DNA from 3 places in the Lentzea xerophila genome. Region 1 is predicted to be linked to each of the others. Evidence: riboswitches for the same ligand, from Rfam matches in the RefSeq annotation. Region 1 holds a riboswitch; each other region holds the start of a gene.

The links. A riboswitch is a leader RNA that binds a small molecule or an ion and turns the genes downstream of it on or off. The one in region 1 is predicted to bind cobalamin.
Region 2: linked by a shared signal. The riboswitch ahead of ACRSBM_RS04975 (putative cobaltochelatase) and the one ahead of cobN (cobaltochelatase subunit CobN) in region 1 are both predicted to bind cobalamin.
Region 3: linked by a shared signal. The riboswitch ahead of ACRSBM_RS23755 (ribonucleoside-diphosphate reductase subunit alpha) and the one ahead of cobN (cobaltochelatase subunit CobN) in region 1 are both predicted to bind cobalamin.

What each region holds. Positions count from the first base shown of each region.
Region 1 covers NZ_CP194934.1:1,715,298-1,719,391, reverse strand. The annotation lists gene cobN (cobaltochelatase subunit CobN) at 1-1,558, opposite strand, end outside; cobalamin riboswitch at 1,594-1,725, opposite strand; gene ACRSBM_RS08495 (hypothetical protein) at 1,734-2,807, shown strand; gene ACRSBM_RS08490 (precorrin-8X methylmutase) at 2,804-3,424, shown strand; gene ACRSBM_RS08485 (precorrin-2 C(20)-methyltransferase) at 3,421-4,094, shown strand, end outside.
Region 2 covers NZ_CP194934.1:998,865-1,002,958, reverse strand. The annotation lists gene ACRSBM_RS04975 (putative cobaltochelatase) at 1-1,510, opposite strand, end outside; cobalamin riboswitch at 1,550-1,701, opposite strand; gene ACRSBM_RS04970 (threonine aldolase family protein) at 1,804-2,763, opposite strand; gene ACRSBM_RS04965 (hypothetical protein) at 2,786-3,847, opposite strand; gene ACRSBM_RS04960 (8-amino-7-oxononanoate synthase) at 3,885-4,094, shown strand, end outside.
Region 3 covers NZ_CP194934.1:4,967,631-4,971,724, reverse strand. The annotation lists gene ACRSBM_RS23755 (ribonucleoside-diphosphate reductase subunit alpha) at 1-2,183, opposite strand, end outside; cobalamin riboswitch at 2,312-2,536, opposite strand; gene ACRSBM_RS23750 (LysE/ArgO family amino acid transporter) at 2,734-3,282, opposite strand; gene ACRSBM_RS23745 (LysR family transcriptional regulator ArgP) at 3,382-4,094, shown strand, end outside.

The DNA of each region.
Region 1 (4,094 bases):
ACTCCAGGTTGCCGTGCTTGCCGACGTGCACCACGGCGTCCGCGCCGAAGTTCGACTCGACCCACCGGTACGCCGCGAGGTAGTGGTGCGACGGCGGCAGGTCGGGATCGTGGTAGATCGCGATCGGGTTCTCGCCGAACCCGCGCGGCGGCTGGACGATCACCGCGACGTTGCCGGACCGCAGCGCGGCCAGCACGATCTCGCCGTCCTTGGACCTGCTGTGGTCGACGAAGAGCGAGCCCGGCGCGTCGCCCCAGTGCTCCTGCATCGACTCGCGGAAGTCGTCGGGCAGCGTCTCGTAGAACTCGCGGTAGTCGGCCGCGGCGATGCGGATCGGGTTGCTCTCGAACTGCTCCTGCGTCAGCCAGTCCGCGTCCTGGCCACCGGCGGCGATCAGCGCGTGGATCAGCTTGTCGCCGTCCAGCTCCTCGACGCCCGGCAGCTCGTCGCCGATGTCGTACCCGTGCTCCCGCATGGCCTTCAGGAGCCGGACGGTCGACGCGGGCGTGTCGAGCCCGACCGCGTTGCCGATCCGGGAGTGCTTCGTCGGGTACGCCGACAGCATGACGACGATCTTGCGGTCTGCCACGGGGATGTGGCGGAGACGCCCGTGCCGGACCGCGATGCCCGCGACGCGCAGCGCCCGTTCCGGATCGGCGACGTAGACGGTGAGGCCGTCTTCATCGATCTCCTTGAAGGAGAACGGAACCGTAATGATCCGGCCGTCGAACTCCGGGATCGCGACCTGGGTCGCGGTGTCCAAAGGAGACAGTCCGTCGTCGTTGGAGTCCCACGACTCACGGCTGGAGGTGAGGCAGAGGCCCTGCAGGATCGGCACGTCCAGCTCGGCCAGCGCACCGACGTCCCACGCGTCGTCGTCGCCACCGGCAGACGCCTTGGCGGGGTTCGTGCCACCGGCCGCCAGCACCGTCACGACCAGCGCGTCGGCCTGGCGCAGGGTGTCGAGCAGCTCGGGCTCGGCGGTGCGCAGCGAGGAGCAGTAGACCGGCAGCGGCCTGCCGCCCTTGGCCTCGATCGCGTCGCACAGCGCGTGCACGAACGCCGTGTTCCCGGCCACGTGGTGGGCGCGGTAGTAGAGCACCGCGACCGTCGGACCCTCGGCTTTGACGGGCTCCCGTTCGAGCACACCCCACGTCGGGGTGGCGGTGGGGGCCTCGAACCCGTGGCCGGTCAGCAGGATCGTGTCGGAGAGGAACTTGTGCAGCTCGGCGAGGTTCGCGGGGCCACCGTGCGCGAGGTAGAGGTGCGCCTCCGCGCAGACACCACCCGGCACCGTCGACAGCTCCATCAGCGCCGCGTCCGGCTGCTGCTCGCCGCCGAGCACGACGACCGGCAGCCCGCTGGCGAGCAGCCAGTCGAGGCCTTCCTCCCACATCCGGCGGCCGCCGAGGATGCGCACGAGGACGAGGTCGACGTCCTGGATGAGTTCGGGCAGGTCGTCGGCCGTGAGCCGGGCGGGGTTGGCGAGCCGGTACTCGGCACCGCTCGCACGCGCCGACAGCAGGTCGGTGTCGGAGGTCGACAGCAGCAGGATCACGCGGGCTCCATCCCTCTTGGGGTCCTCGCCCCAGGTTGCGGGTGACTGGCGAAGCGGAGTTCCTGACTCCCAGCGTCCGCTGGTCACAGTGGCGGGACCGCGCCGGATTCGCACCGGCTTCCTCCTGCGCTTCGTCGTTCGGGCTCACCCTAACCGGCGGGTTACAGTCCGACCTATGCCCACCGGAATTCAACGGGGTCACCCGGACGCCTGCCCCGGCGCCGTCGAGCTGCACGCCGCGGCCGACGGCGGGCTGGCGCGCATCCGGGTGCCGGGCGGCACTCTTTCCGCTGCTCAGTGGGACGTCGTGCGACTGGCCGCGCTCGAACTGGGGTCGGGCGCGGTGGAGCTGACCTCGCGGGCGAATCTCCAGATCAGAGGCCTCGCGGACGGCGTGGAGCTGGGCTCGCGGTTACGTGCCGCCGGCCTGCTGCCCTCCGCGTCGCACGAGCGGATCCGCAACATCATCGCCGCGCCGCTGGACGACAACCAGGCGCTGGTCGACTCCCTGGACTCCGCCCTGTGCGCGGACCCCGCGCTGGCCTCGCTACCAGGGCGTTTCCTGGTCACGGTGGGTGCCGCGGTGAGCGGTCTGGGCGGCGACTTCGGCCTCGCCGGAGACGTGCTACTGCTGGCCGGTACCGATACAGGTGTCCGAGTTCACGATCCGGTCGACGCGGTGGTGTCCGCCGCCCGGCTGTTCCAGTCGATGCGCGGATCCGCCTGGCGCCTGTCCGAAGTGGACGGCGGTGTGCGAAAGATCACCGACTACTTCGGCGTCTCTGCTGACGAGGTGTTCACCCCGGTTGTGACGCCCGTCGCACCTTCGCCGGTGACGCCGGGTGTGCCGCTCGGCCGCCTGGACGCCCATCAGCTCGCCGGGGTACCTCTGCGGCTGACGCCGTGGCGCAGCCTCGTCGTGCCCGCCGGGACCGACGTCGCCGGCCTGATCACGGACCCCGCCTCCCCGTGGCACGGCGTCAGCGCCTGCACCGGACGCCCCGGCTGCGCGAAGTCGCTCTCCGACATACGCGCCGATGTGCACGCTTGGGTCGATGCGCACGCACGGGCCGATACGACACACCACACACACGCGCCGGGCCGGGTACCCCCAATTTCAATTCTAAGGAGCAGGTCCGACACTCCCGGCGCGGTTCATTGGTCGGGCTGTGCACGCCGCTGCGGTCGTCCCGCCGGCGATGTGACCGAGTTCGTCGCGACCGGCGACGGCTACGAGGAGTACAGGTGACGCAGTACATCAAGGACGGGGCGGAGATCTACCGCCAGTCCTTCGCCACCATTCGCGCGGAGTCGGACCTCACCAGGTTCCCCGACGACGTCGCGAAGGTCGTCGTCCGCATGATCCACGCGTGCGGCATGACCGACCTGCCCGACGACGTCGCCTTCTCGCCGAACGTCGTCCGCGACGCACGCGAGGCGCTCCGGGGAGGCGCCCCGATCCTGTGCGACGCCAACATGGTCGCGTCCGGGGTGACCCGCCGCCGGTTGCCGAAGGACAACGAAGTCCTGTGCTACCTGCAGGATCCGCGCACGCCCCAACGGGCGCAGGAGATCGGCAACACGCGCAGCGCCGCCGCGCTCGAACTGCTCGCGGACCGCTTCGACGGCGCGGTGATCGCGATCGGCAACGCCCCCACCGCGCTGTTCCACCTCATCGACCTGATCGAGCAGGGCGCCCCGCGACCGGCGGCGGTGCTGGGCATCCCGGTCGGGTTCATCGGCGCCAAAGAGTCCAAGGACGCCTTGGCCGCAACGGATCTGGAGCACCTCGTGGTGCGCGGCCGGCGCGGCGGGAGTGCCATGACGGCGGCGGCCATCAACGCGATTGCGAGCGAGGAAGAATGACCGGCAAGCTCTACGGCGTCGGCCTGGGTCCCGGCGACCCGGAACTCATGACGGTCAAGGCCGCGCGACTCATCACCGAAGCCGACGTGGTGGCGTTCCACAGCGCCCGGCACGGCAAGTCCGTCGCCAGAACCATCGCGGCACCGTACCTGCGCGACGGCCAGATCATGGAGCAGCTCGTCTACCCGGTCACGACCGAGGACACGGACGACTACCAGGGTGAGATCGACGCGTTCTACGAACAGGCCGCGGCCAGGCTCGCCGCCCACCTCGACGCCGGGCGCGACGTCGTCGTGCTCGCCGCGGGCGACCCGTTCTTCTACGGCTCGTACATGCACATGCACAAGCGGCTCGCCGGCCGCTACGAGTGGGAGGTCGTCCCGGGCGTCACGTCGGTGAGCGGCGCGAGCGCGGTTCTCGGCACGCCGCTCGTCGAGCGCGACGAGGTCCTCACGATCCTGCCCGGCACGCTGCCGCCCGCCGAGCTCGCGAGCCGCCTCGCCGACACCGACAGCGCCGCGATCCTCAAGCTGGGCCGCACTTTCGGCAACGTCAAAGCGGCCCTCGAAGCGTCCGACAGGCTCGACGGCGCCTGGTACGTGGAACGCGCCACCACCGGCCGGCAGAAGATGTCGCCGCTGGCCGACGTCGACCCCGAGACCGTCCCGTA
Region 2 (4,094 bases), 720 kb from region 1:
GGTTGCCGCGGAACGTCACCACGCCGACCTTGTCCCGGCGCTGGTAGGCGTCGCGCAGCAACGAGATCACCGCGCCGCTGACCGCGGACATCCGCTTCTGCGCCGCCATCGAACCCGAGGCGTCGACGACGAAGAGGACGAGGTTCGACTCCTTGCCCTCCCTGACCGCCTTGCGCAGGTCACCGCCGGTCAGGAGGAGGCCAGGACCGGTCCGGCCGCGCGCTGCCTGGTGCGGCGCCGCGTTCGTGAGCGTGTCGACCAGGTGCAGGCCGCTTCCGTCCACTTTGGACGAGCGGACGATCCGGCCGGTGCGGGCGCGTGCCCTGGAACGCTTGCCCGGTGCGCCTTCGCCGACTCCGGGGACCTCCAGCAGCCGTGCCTTGAACGCGGGAGAGGGTTCCGGTGCCGGACGGTCGTTCGGCGCGTTCCCGTTGCCCTTCGGGCCTTCCTGCGGTTCGGGCAGCTCGCCGCCACCGGGCCCGTCGTCGTCAGGGCCCTCGGGAGGAGGCTCCTCCGCGTGCTCGGCCGCCTGGCGCATGGCGTCCTCGAGCTGCTGCTCCTCGATGCCGGGCTCGTCGAACGGGTCGCGGCGGCGCCGGTGCGGCAGGGCGAGCCGGACCGCGGTCTCGACGTCGGCCTCCGCGACGCTGTCCGCTCCCCGCCACGCCGCATGGGCGGTGGCGGCACGGGCGACGACGAGGTCCGCGCGCATGCCGTCGACCTCGAAAGCCGCGCAGACGGCGGCGATCCGGCGCAGCTCACCGTCCGGAAGGGACACTCCGGGCAGCCTCCGCTTCGCCTCGGCGATCCGCTGCCGGAGCTTGACGTCCTCTTCCTCCCACTTCGCCGCGAACGTCACGGGGTCGGCCTCGTACGCGAGCCGGCGCCTGATCACCTCGGTGCGGATGCCCACGTCCCGCGCCGCCTTCACCGCCACGGTCAGCCCGAACCGGTCGAGCAGCTGCGGCCGGAGCTCGCCCTCCTCGGGGTTCATGGTGCCGACCAGCAGGAACTGCGATGGGTGCGAGACCGACACGCCCTCGCGTTCGACGTGCGCCCGTCCCATCGCGGCGGCGTCGAGCAGCAGGTCGACCAGGTGGTCGTGCAGCAGGTTGACCTCGTCGACGTAGAGCACGCCGCGGTGCGCCGCGGCGAGCAACCCCGGCTGGAACGCCCGGACGCCCTCGGTCAGCGCCTTCTCGAGGTCGAGCGACCCGACCAGCCGGTCCTCGGTGGCACCGACGGGCAGCTCGACGAGCTTCGCCGGCCTCCGTTCACCACCTTCGTGCGGCGCGTCGGGGCAGTCCGTGCTGCCGGGCACGCAGCCGAAGCGGCACCCCGCGGAGACGTCCAGTTCAGGCAGGAGCGCGGCCAGGGCACGCACGATGGTCGACTTCGCGGTCCCCTTCTCGCCTCGGACGAGTACGCCGCCGATGCCGGGATGAACGGCGTTCAGCAGCAGGGCGAGCCGGAGGTCGTCATGTCCGACGACAGCCGAAAAGGGGAACATGCTCGGCGAAGTCCTTCCTCGGGTGTCCACGCCCGTGGCCGGTGGGTGAAGAGGGGGACGAGTTCCTGACTCCCGGTTCTTTCCGGACCGGTCACAGTCGCGGGACGGCGCCGGATTCGCACCGGCTTCCTCGCGCTCCCCTCACAGCTCCGCGCATCGTCGCATTTCGCACCCGCCCGTCCAACAGCCAGGTGAGCGACGTCGCGTCAGGAATGCGGTCTGCGCAGTCGCACTAGCGCTGTGAAGTGGACCCGGCAGCCTTCCGGACGGTGGGTGGGCCGGGTTTCGCGCGTTCAGAGCAGGCCGAGAAAATGGGCCCAGGCCTCCCGCACCTCGTCCGCCGTCCACTCCAGCGCGGGCTCGGCGACCGTGATCTCGGTCTTGGCGAGCATCCCGTCCCGCCAGAAGGTGCCGAGGAACTCGCCGCTGGCCGCGGTGAGCTTCGCCGGGTCGCCGGGCAGGTGCAGCGCGAACTGGTGGGTGTGCGGCTCGGGCAGGCCCATCGCGTCGGCCACCACCTTGGCGTGCTCGACGTACGCGCCCAACCGGGGCAGCACGGTGTCCAGGCCGTGCACCGCGGAGAGCGCCGCCGGCCACTGCTGGAACAGCATGCCGCCGTACCGGTGCCGCCACACGCGTGCCTGGTCGACGAAGTCCTGGGTGCCGGCGAGCGCCGCACCGGAGATGCCCTCCAGCGACTTGTAGAACGACACGTAGACGGAGTCGAACAGGCCGGCGATCTCTTCGAGCGGCTTGCCCAGGCCGTAGGTGCTCTCCCACAGCCGCGCGCCGTCGAGGTGCACCACCGCGTCCCGCTCACGGGCCAGGTCGACGGTGGCGACCAGCTCGTCCCAGGCCGGCAGGACGAAGCCGGCCTCGCGGTCCGGCACCTCCAGCAGCAGCGTCCCGAACGGCTCGGGGCAGGTGGCGACCTCGGAGTCACGCACCCTGATCGGGCGGAGGCCGGACAGCACGGTCAGCGCGTCGTCCTCGTGGTTGAGCGGGTGCGCCTGCGGGTGCATCGCGACGATCGGGTTGTGGGTGCGGTCGGCCCAGCAGCGCAAAGCGATCTGCTGCGCCATGGTTCCCGTCGGCACGAACAGCGCTGCCTCGGTGCCGAGCAGCTGGGCCACGCGGGTCTCCAGCGCACCCACCGGGCCGCCGTCGCCGTAGCGGTCGGGGTCGACGTCCGGCACGGGGCCGAGCGACTCCAGCAGCGTCTTCTTGCGGACTCCGGACAGCCGGCGGTTCATCACCCCGGCATCAAACCTCAGGTCAGCGGCTCACTGCCACCGACTTCGGCGCGCGGAACGACAGGAGCTGAAGCCACGAAGGCTCGTCACCGACCAGGTGCAGCGACGGCTCGTGCTCGGCGACGGTTCGCAAGGTCACCGCGGCTTCCAGGCGCGCCAGTCCCGCGCCCAGGCAGAAGTGCCGGCCGTAGCCGAACGCCAGGTGCCGCGGGTCGGTTTCCTTGCCGCTCAACAACAACACGAGCTCCGCACCGGCGGGCACGCGCACACCGGACAGCACGACCTCACGCGCGGTCAGCCGCCGCCAGGTCACCACCGGTGTCTCGGTCCGCAGCACGTCCTCGACGAACGACTCGGCGACTCCGGGCAACGGCAGCCGCGCCCACAACTCGCGATTCTGCAACGCGCGGCGCAACGCCGTGGACAACAACTGAGTCGTCGTCTCCTGGCCCGCGATCAGCAGGAAGTAGCAGAGTCCGGCGGAGTCCTCAGCGGACACACCGGCGTCGGCCAAGGCGCAGAACAGCTCGCCGTCCCGCGCGTGGTAGCGCTTGACCAGCCACTGGTGGAAGTCGCCGACGTCGTCGACCAGCTCCATCTGGCGCTCGCGGGAGATGTCGCCCCAGAAGAACTCCAGCGAACCCGAGCTCCAGCGCTTCAGCGTCGGGATGTCGACGTTCTCCAGCCCGAGGAGCTCCATCAGCACGATGGCGGGCAGGTCCCACGCGAGCGAGCGCACGAGATCTGAGCCACCCAGCCGTTCCAAAACGAGGGACCGGATGCGAGGCTCCGCAGCGGCGACGCGGACCGGCGTGAAGAACGACGCGACCAGGCGGCGCAGGTGGGCGTGCGACGAGGAGCCGTTGTTCGCGAGCGTCGGCGGCAACGAGAAGCGGGCCCTCACCAGGGAGCGCAACGCGGCGGGCGCGACCGGGGTGACGGCGGTCAGTGCGTTGTCGGGCAGGAACGTCACGGGATCGGCAAGGATCGCGCGCACGTCGTCGTAGGCGGACACCACCCAGCGGCCGTCGGCGAACTGCACCGGCGAGGTGAGTTCGGCGCGCGTGAAGGTGAACAGGTCCACGAGCGGCACGCTAGCGGGCGGATGGGAGACTCAGGCGGTGACCGTGAGCACAACCGAGGTGATTTCCACTGGTGGTGAGTCGACGTTCGACTGGATCGACGTCCGCTCCCAAGCGCGGGCCAAGGCCGGTCTGACCCGGCGCGTGAGGCCGCGCACGGCGGACTCGACGGACCTCGACCTCGCGAGCAACGACTACCTCGGGCTCGCCAGGGACAAGCGCGTCGCGGGTGCCGCGGCCGCCGCCACG
Region 3 (4,094 bases), 3.3 Mb from region 1:
AGCTGGTAGAGCTCGTCGAGCTTGCGGCCGCTCGGCTGGGAGAGGTACAGGTTCAGCGACTGCGCCTGGTCGATCCACTTCTGCCGGCGTGAACCGGCCTCGACCAGCCACGAGCTGTCGACCTCGAACGCCGTGGCGTACAACGCCTTCAGGTACGGCGGCACCCGGTCGATCGCGCCGAGGCTGCCGTCGTGCAGCTTGAGATCCGAGATCATCCGCTCGTCCCACAACCCGCGCTGCTTGAGCGCCCGCACCAGGTCGGGGTTGATGACGGTGAAGTCGCCGGACATGTTCGACTTCACGTACAGGTTGCGGTAGAGCGGCTCGATCGACTGGTTGACGCCGGTGATGTTCGCGATGGTCGCGGTCGGTGCGATGGCCATGACGTTCGAGTTCCGCATACCGTGCTTGACCTTCTCGCGGACCTCCTGCCAGTCCATCGTGGACTCGCGGTCGACCTCCAGATCATCCTCGCCGCGGCTGCGGGCCAGGATCTCGATCGAGTCGATCGGCAGGATGCCCCGCGACCACAGCGAACCCTCGAACGACGGGTAGGCGCCGCGTTCCCGTGCCAGCTCGGCACTCGCGGAGATCGCGTAGTAGCTGATCTCCTCCATGCTGCGGTCGGCGAACTCGACGGCCTCCTTACTCGCCATCGGGGTACCGAGCGCGAACAGCGCGTCCTGGAAGCCCATCAGGCCCAGCCCGACCGGCCGGTGCCGCAGGTTCGAGTTCCTGGCCTCCGGGATCGTGTAGTAGTTCACGTCGATCACGTTGTCGAGCATGCGCACCGCCGTGCGCACGGTCTTCTCCAGCCGCGCGTGGTCGATGCCGTTCTCGCTGACGTGCCGCGCTAGGTTGACGCTGCCCAGGTTGCAGACCGCGACTTCGTCCACTGTGGTGTTCAGCGTGATCTCGGTGCACAGGTTCGACGAGTGCACGACACCGCTGTGCTGTTGCGGCGAACGCAGGTTGCACGGGTCCTTGAACGTGATCCACGGGTGGCCGGTCTCGAACAGCATGGTCAGCATGCGCCGCCACAGGTCGACGGCCCGCAGCCGGCGGAAGACCTTGATCTCGCCGTTGTCGGCCATCTCCTCGTAGGCGCGGTACTTCTCGGCGAACCGGCTGCCGAACGCGTCGTGCAGGTCCGGCACCTCGTCGGGCGAGAACAGCGTCCACTGGCCGTTCGCGCGGACCCGGCGCAGGAACTCGTCGGGCACCCAGTTCGCGGTGTTCATGTCGTGGGTGCGGCGGCGTTCGTCGCCGGTGTTCTTGCGCAGGTCGAGGAACTCCTCGACGTCGATGTGCCAGGTCTCCAGGTAGGCGCAGACAGCGCCCTTGCGGCGTCCGCCCTGGTTGACCGCGACCGCGGTATCGTTGGCGACCTTCAGGAACGGCACCACGCCCTGCGACTTGCCGTTGGTGCCCTTGATGTGCGCGCCGATCCCGCGCACCGGCGTCCAGTCGTTGCCGAGACCGCCCGCGAACTTGCTGAGCAGCGCGTTGTTGCTGATGCCGTGGAAGATGCCGGCGAGGTCGTCGTCCACGGTGGTGAGGAAGCAGGACGACAGCTGCGGGCGAGTGGTGCCCGAGTTGAACAGCGTCGGTGTCGAGCACATGAAGTCGAACGACGAGAGCAGCTCGTAGAACTCGATCGCGCGGGCGTCGCGGTCGTCCTCCTCCAGGGCGAGACCCATGGCGACACGCATGAAGAACGCCTGCGGCAGCTCGTAGCGACGGCCGTCGAGGTGCAGGAAGTAGCGGTCGTACAGGATCTGCATGCCCAGGAACTGGAAGTCCAGGTCACGTGAGGCGTCCAGCGCCGCACCGAGCCGGACCAGGTCGAAGTCCGCGAGGCGCGGGTCGAGCTGGCCTGCCTCGATGCCGTGGCGGACGAACGAGGCGAAGTACGACGGGTAGCGCTCGGTCATCTCGGCGTGCGACAGCGGGACTCCGCATGCCTCGGTGCGCAGCTTGTCCAGCAGCAACCGGGCGCTGACGTAGGAGTAGTCCGGGTCCTGCTCGACCATCGTGCGCGCGGCCATGATCGGCGCGAGCGCGAGCTCGGCGCCGGTGATGCCGTCGTAGAGGTTGCGCTTGGTCTCGGCCAGAACCGCCTCGGCCGACGCGTTGGGCAGGTCGGCGCAAGCTTCGTTGACGACCCCGGACAGGCGATCCATGGACGTTGGGCGGTCGGGCACGCTCTCTCCTCCGAGATCTGCCCGAGGAAACGCGTGCGCGCGCCAGCGGTCGACACCACTGGTGCACACAGCCGCCCTCCCTCGGGGCACCGTGTCGTGCGCGCAGGCTTGCGCGCACACCAATGGCAGGTCTTCGGACTCGTGGGCGCCGTGCCGAACCTCCTGGTTCGCGCCTACCGGCCGTCGCTTCCCAGGTCTCGCGACCCAGTGCTTCGTTGACGGCTTTCGTTCCCACTCACCGCTGCGGGGCAGTCCCGGATTCCCACCGGGTTCCCTCTTGCCTCACCGGCCCGGTTGAGTCGGGTCGGTGAACCACTGGCGCGGCAGATACTACATGTGGTGGTGGGGTCTGGATCACCACCCAACATGCGCGTGTCGTGGGTTAGGGTCGAGAACGTGGATGATCTTCGGCCTCGGGTCGTCATCGGTGCTCTGGTCAGCGCGGGCCTCGCTGCGGCGTCCCTTTTCACCGGGACGGCGGCGCCCGTGACGAGCGGTGTCCTGGCCGTCGCGGCGGTGCTGGTGATGATCACCATCCGGCGATCAGGGTCGCCCCGAGGGTGATCATCACGGCGGCGATCAGGCCGTCGAGCACCCGCCACGCGCGGGGCTTCGCGAACAGCGGGCTGAGCAGCCGGGCACCGAACCCGAGCGCGACGAACCACAGCACGCTCGCCGTCACCGCGCCGACGCCGAACAGCCACCGGCCGGCCGCGATCGAGCCGAGCAGCAGCAGCGTGTCGAGGTAGACGTGCGGGTTGAGCCACGTGAGCGCGAGCGCGGTCAGCACGGGCCGGCTGGTGATCTCCGAGCCCGCCTGCAGTGTCGAAGAGGTGAACGCCCGGCGCGCCGCCAGGAACCCGTAGCCCAGCAGGAAAAGCCCGCCCACGACGGCGGCGACGGTGATCGCCTGCGGGAAGGCCCGCACGATCGCCCCGAACCCGGCGACGCCCACCGCGACGAGGATCGCGTCCGAGATGGCGCACACGGCGACGACCTTCGCCACCGCGTGTCGCCGAAGTCCCTGGCGCAGCACGAAAGCGTTCTGCGCGCCGATCGCGACGATCAAAGTCAACATGGTGCCGAAGCCGAGCAGCAGGTCAGTCACGTCGTCAACGGTATTGACCCCCTTTTGATGAGACCAGCTACAGATTCTTACGTACCATTAGCACTCGTGATGGATCTGGATCTGGTGCGGACGTTGCTCGCGGTCGTCGACGCGGGCACGTTCGATGCCGCGGCGACAGTGCTGCACGTCACGCCTTCCGCTGTCTCGCAACGCATCAAGGCCTTGGAGCAACGGACGGGCCGCGTGCTGCTGGTCCGGGCGCGTCCGGTGCGGCTGACGCCGTCGGGAGAGGTGCTCGTCCGCTACGGTCGGCAACTGCTGGCCCTCGACCAGGACCTGGACGCGGCGCTCGGGGAGGACGCGGTGGTGCGGGTGCCGATCGCCGTCAACGCCGACTCGCTCGCCACCTGGTTCCTGCCCGCCCTGCAACGGGTCTCGCTGGAGCTCAAGATCTCGTTCGACCTGCACCGCGAGGACCAGGACCACACGACGGCGTTGCTGCGGCAGGGTCTCGTGATGGCGGCGGTGACGTCCTCGCGCGAACCCGTGGCGGGCTGCTCGGTGCGGCGGCTCGGCGATATCCGTTACGCCGCAATGGCTTCACAGTCCTTCATGGACCGATTCGTGGACGGCCCGCTGAAGTCGTGGCTGCCGGACGCGCCGGTCGTGGTGTTCGACCGCAACGACGACCTGCAGGACCGGTTCGTCCGCACCCTGACCCGCGGTCGCGGTGCCGCGGAACACCGCCACTACGTCCCGTCGTCGGAGGTGTACGTGCGGGCGATCGTCGCGGGCCTCGGCTGGGGAATGGTGCCGCCGCA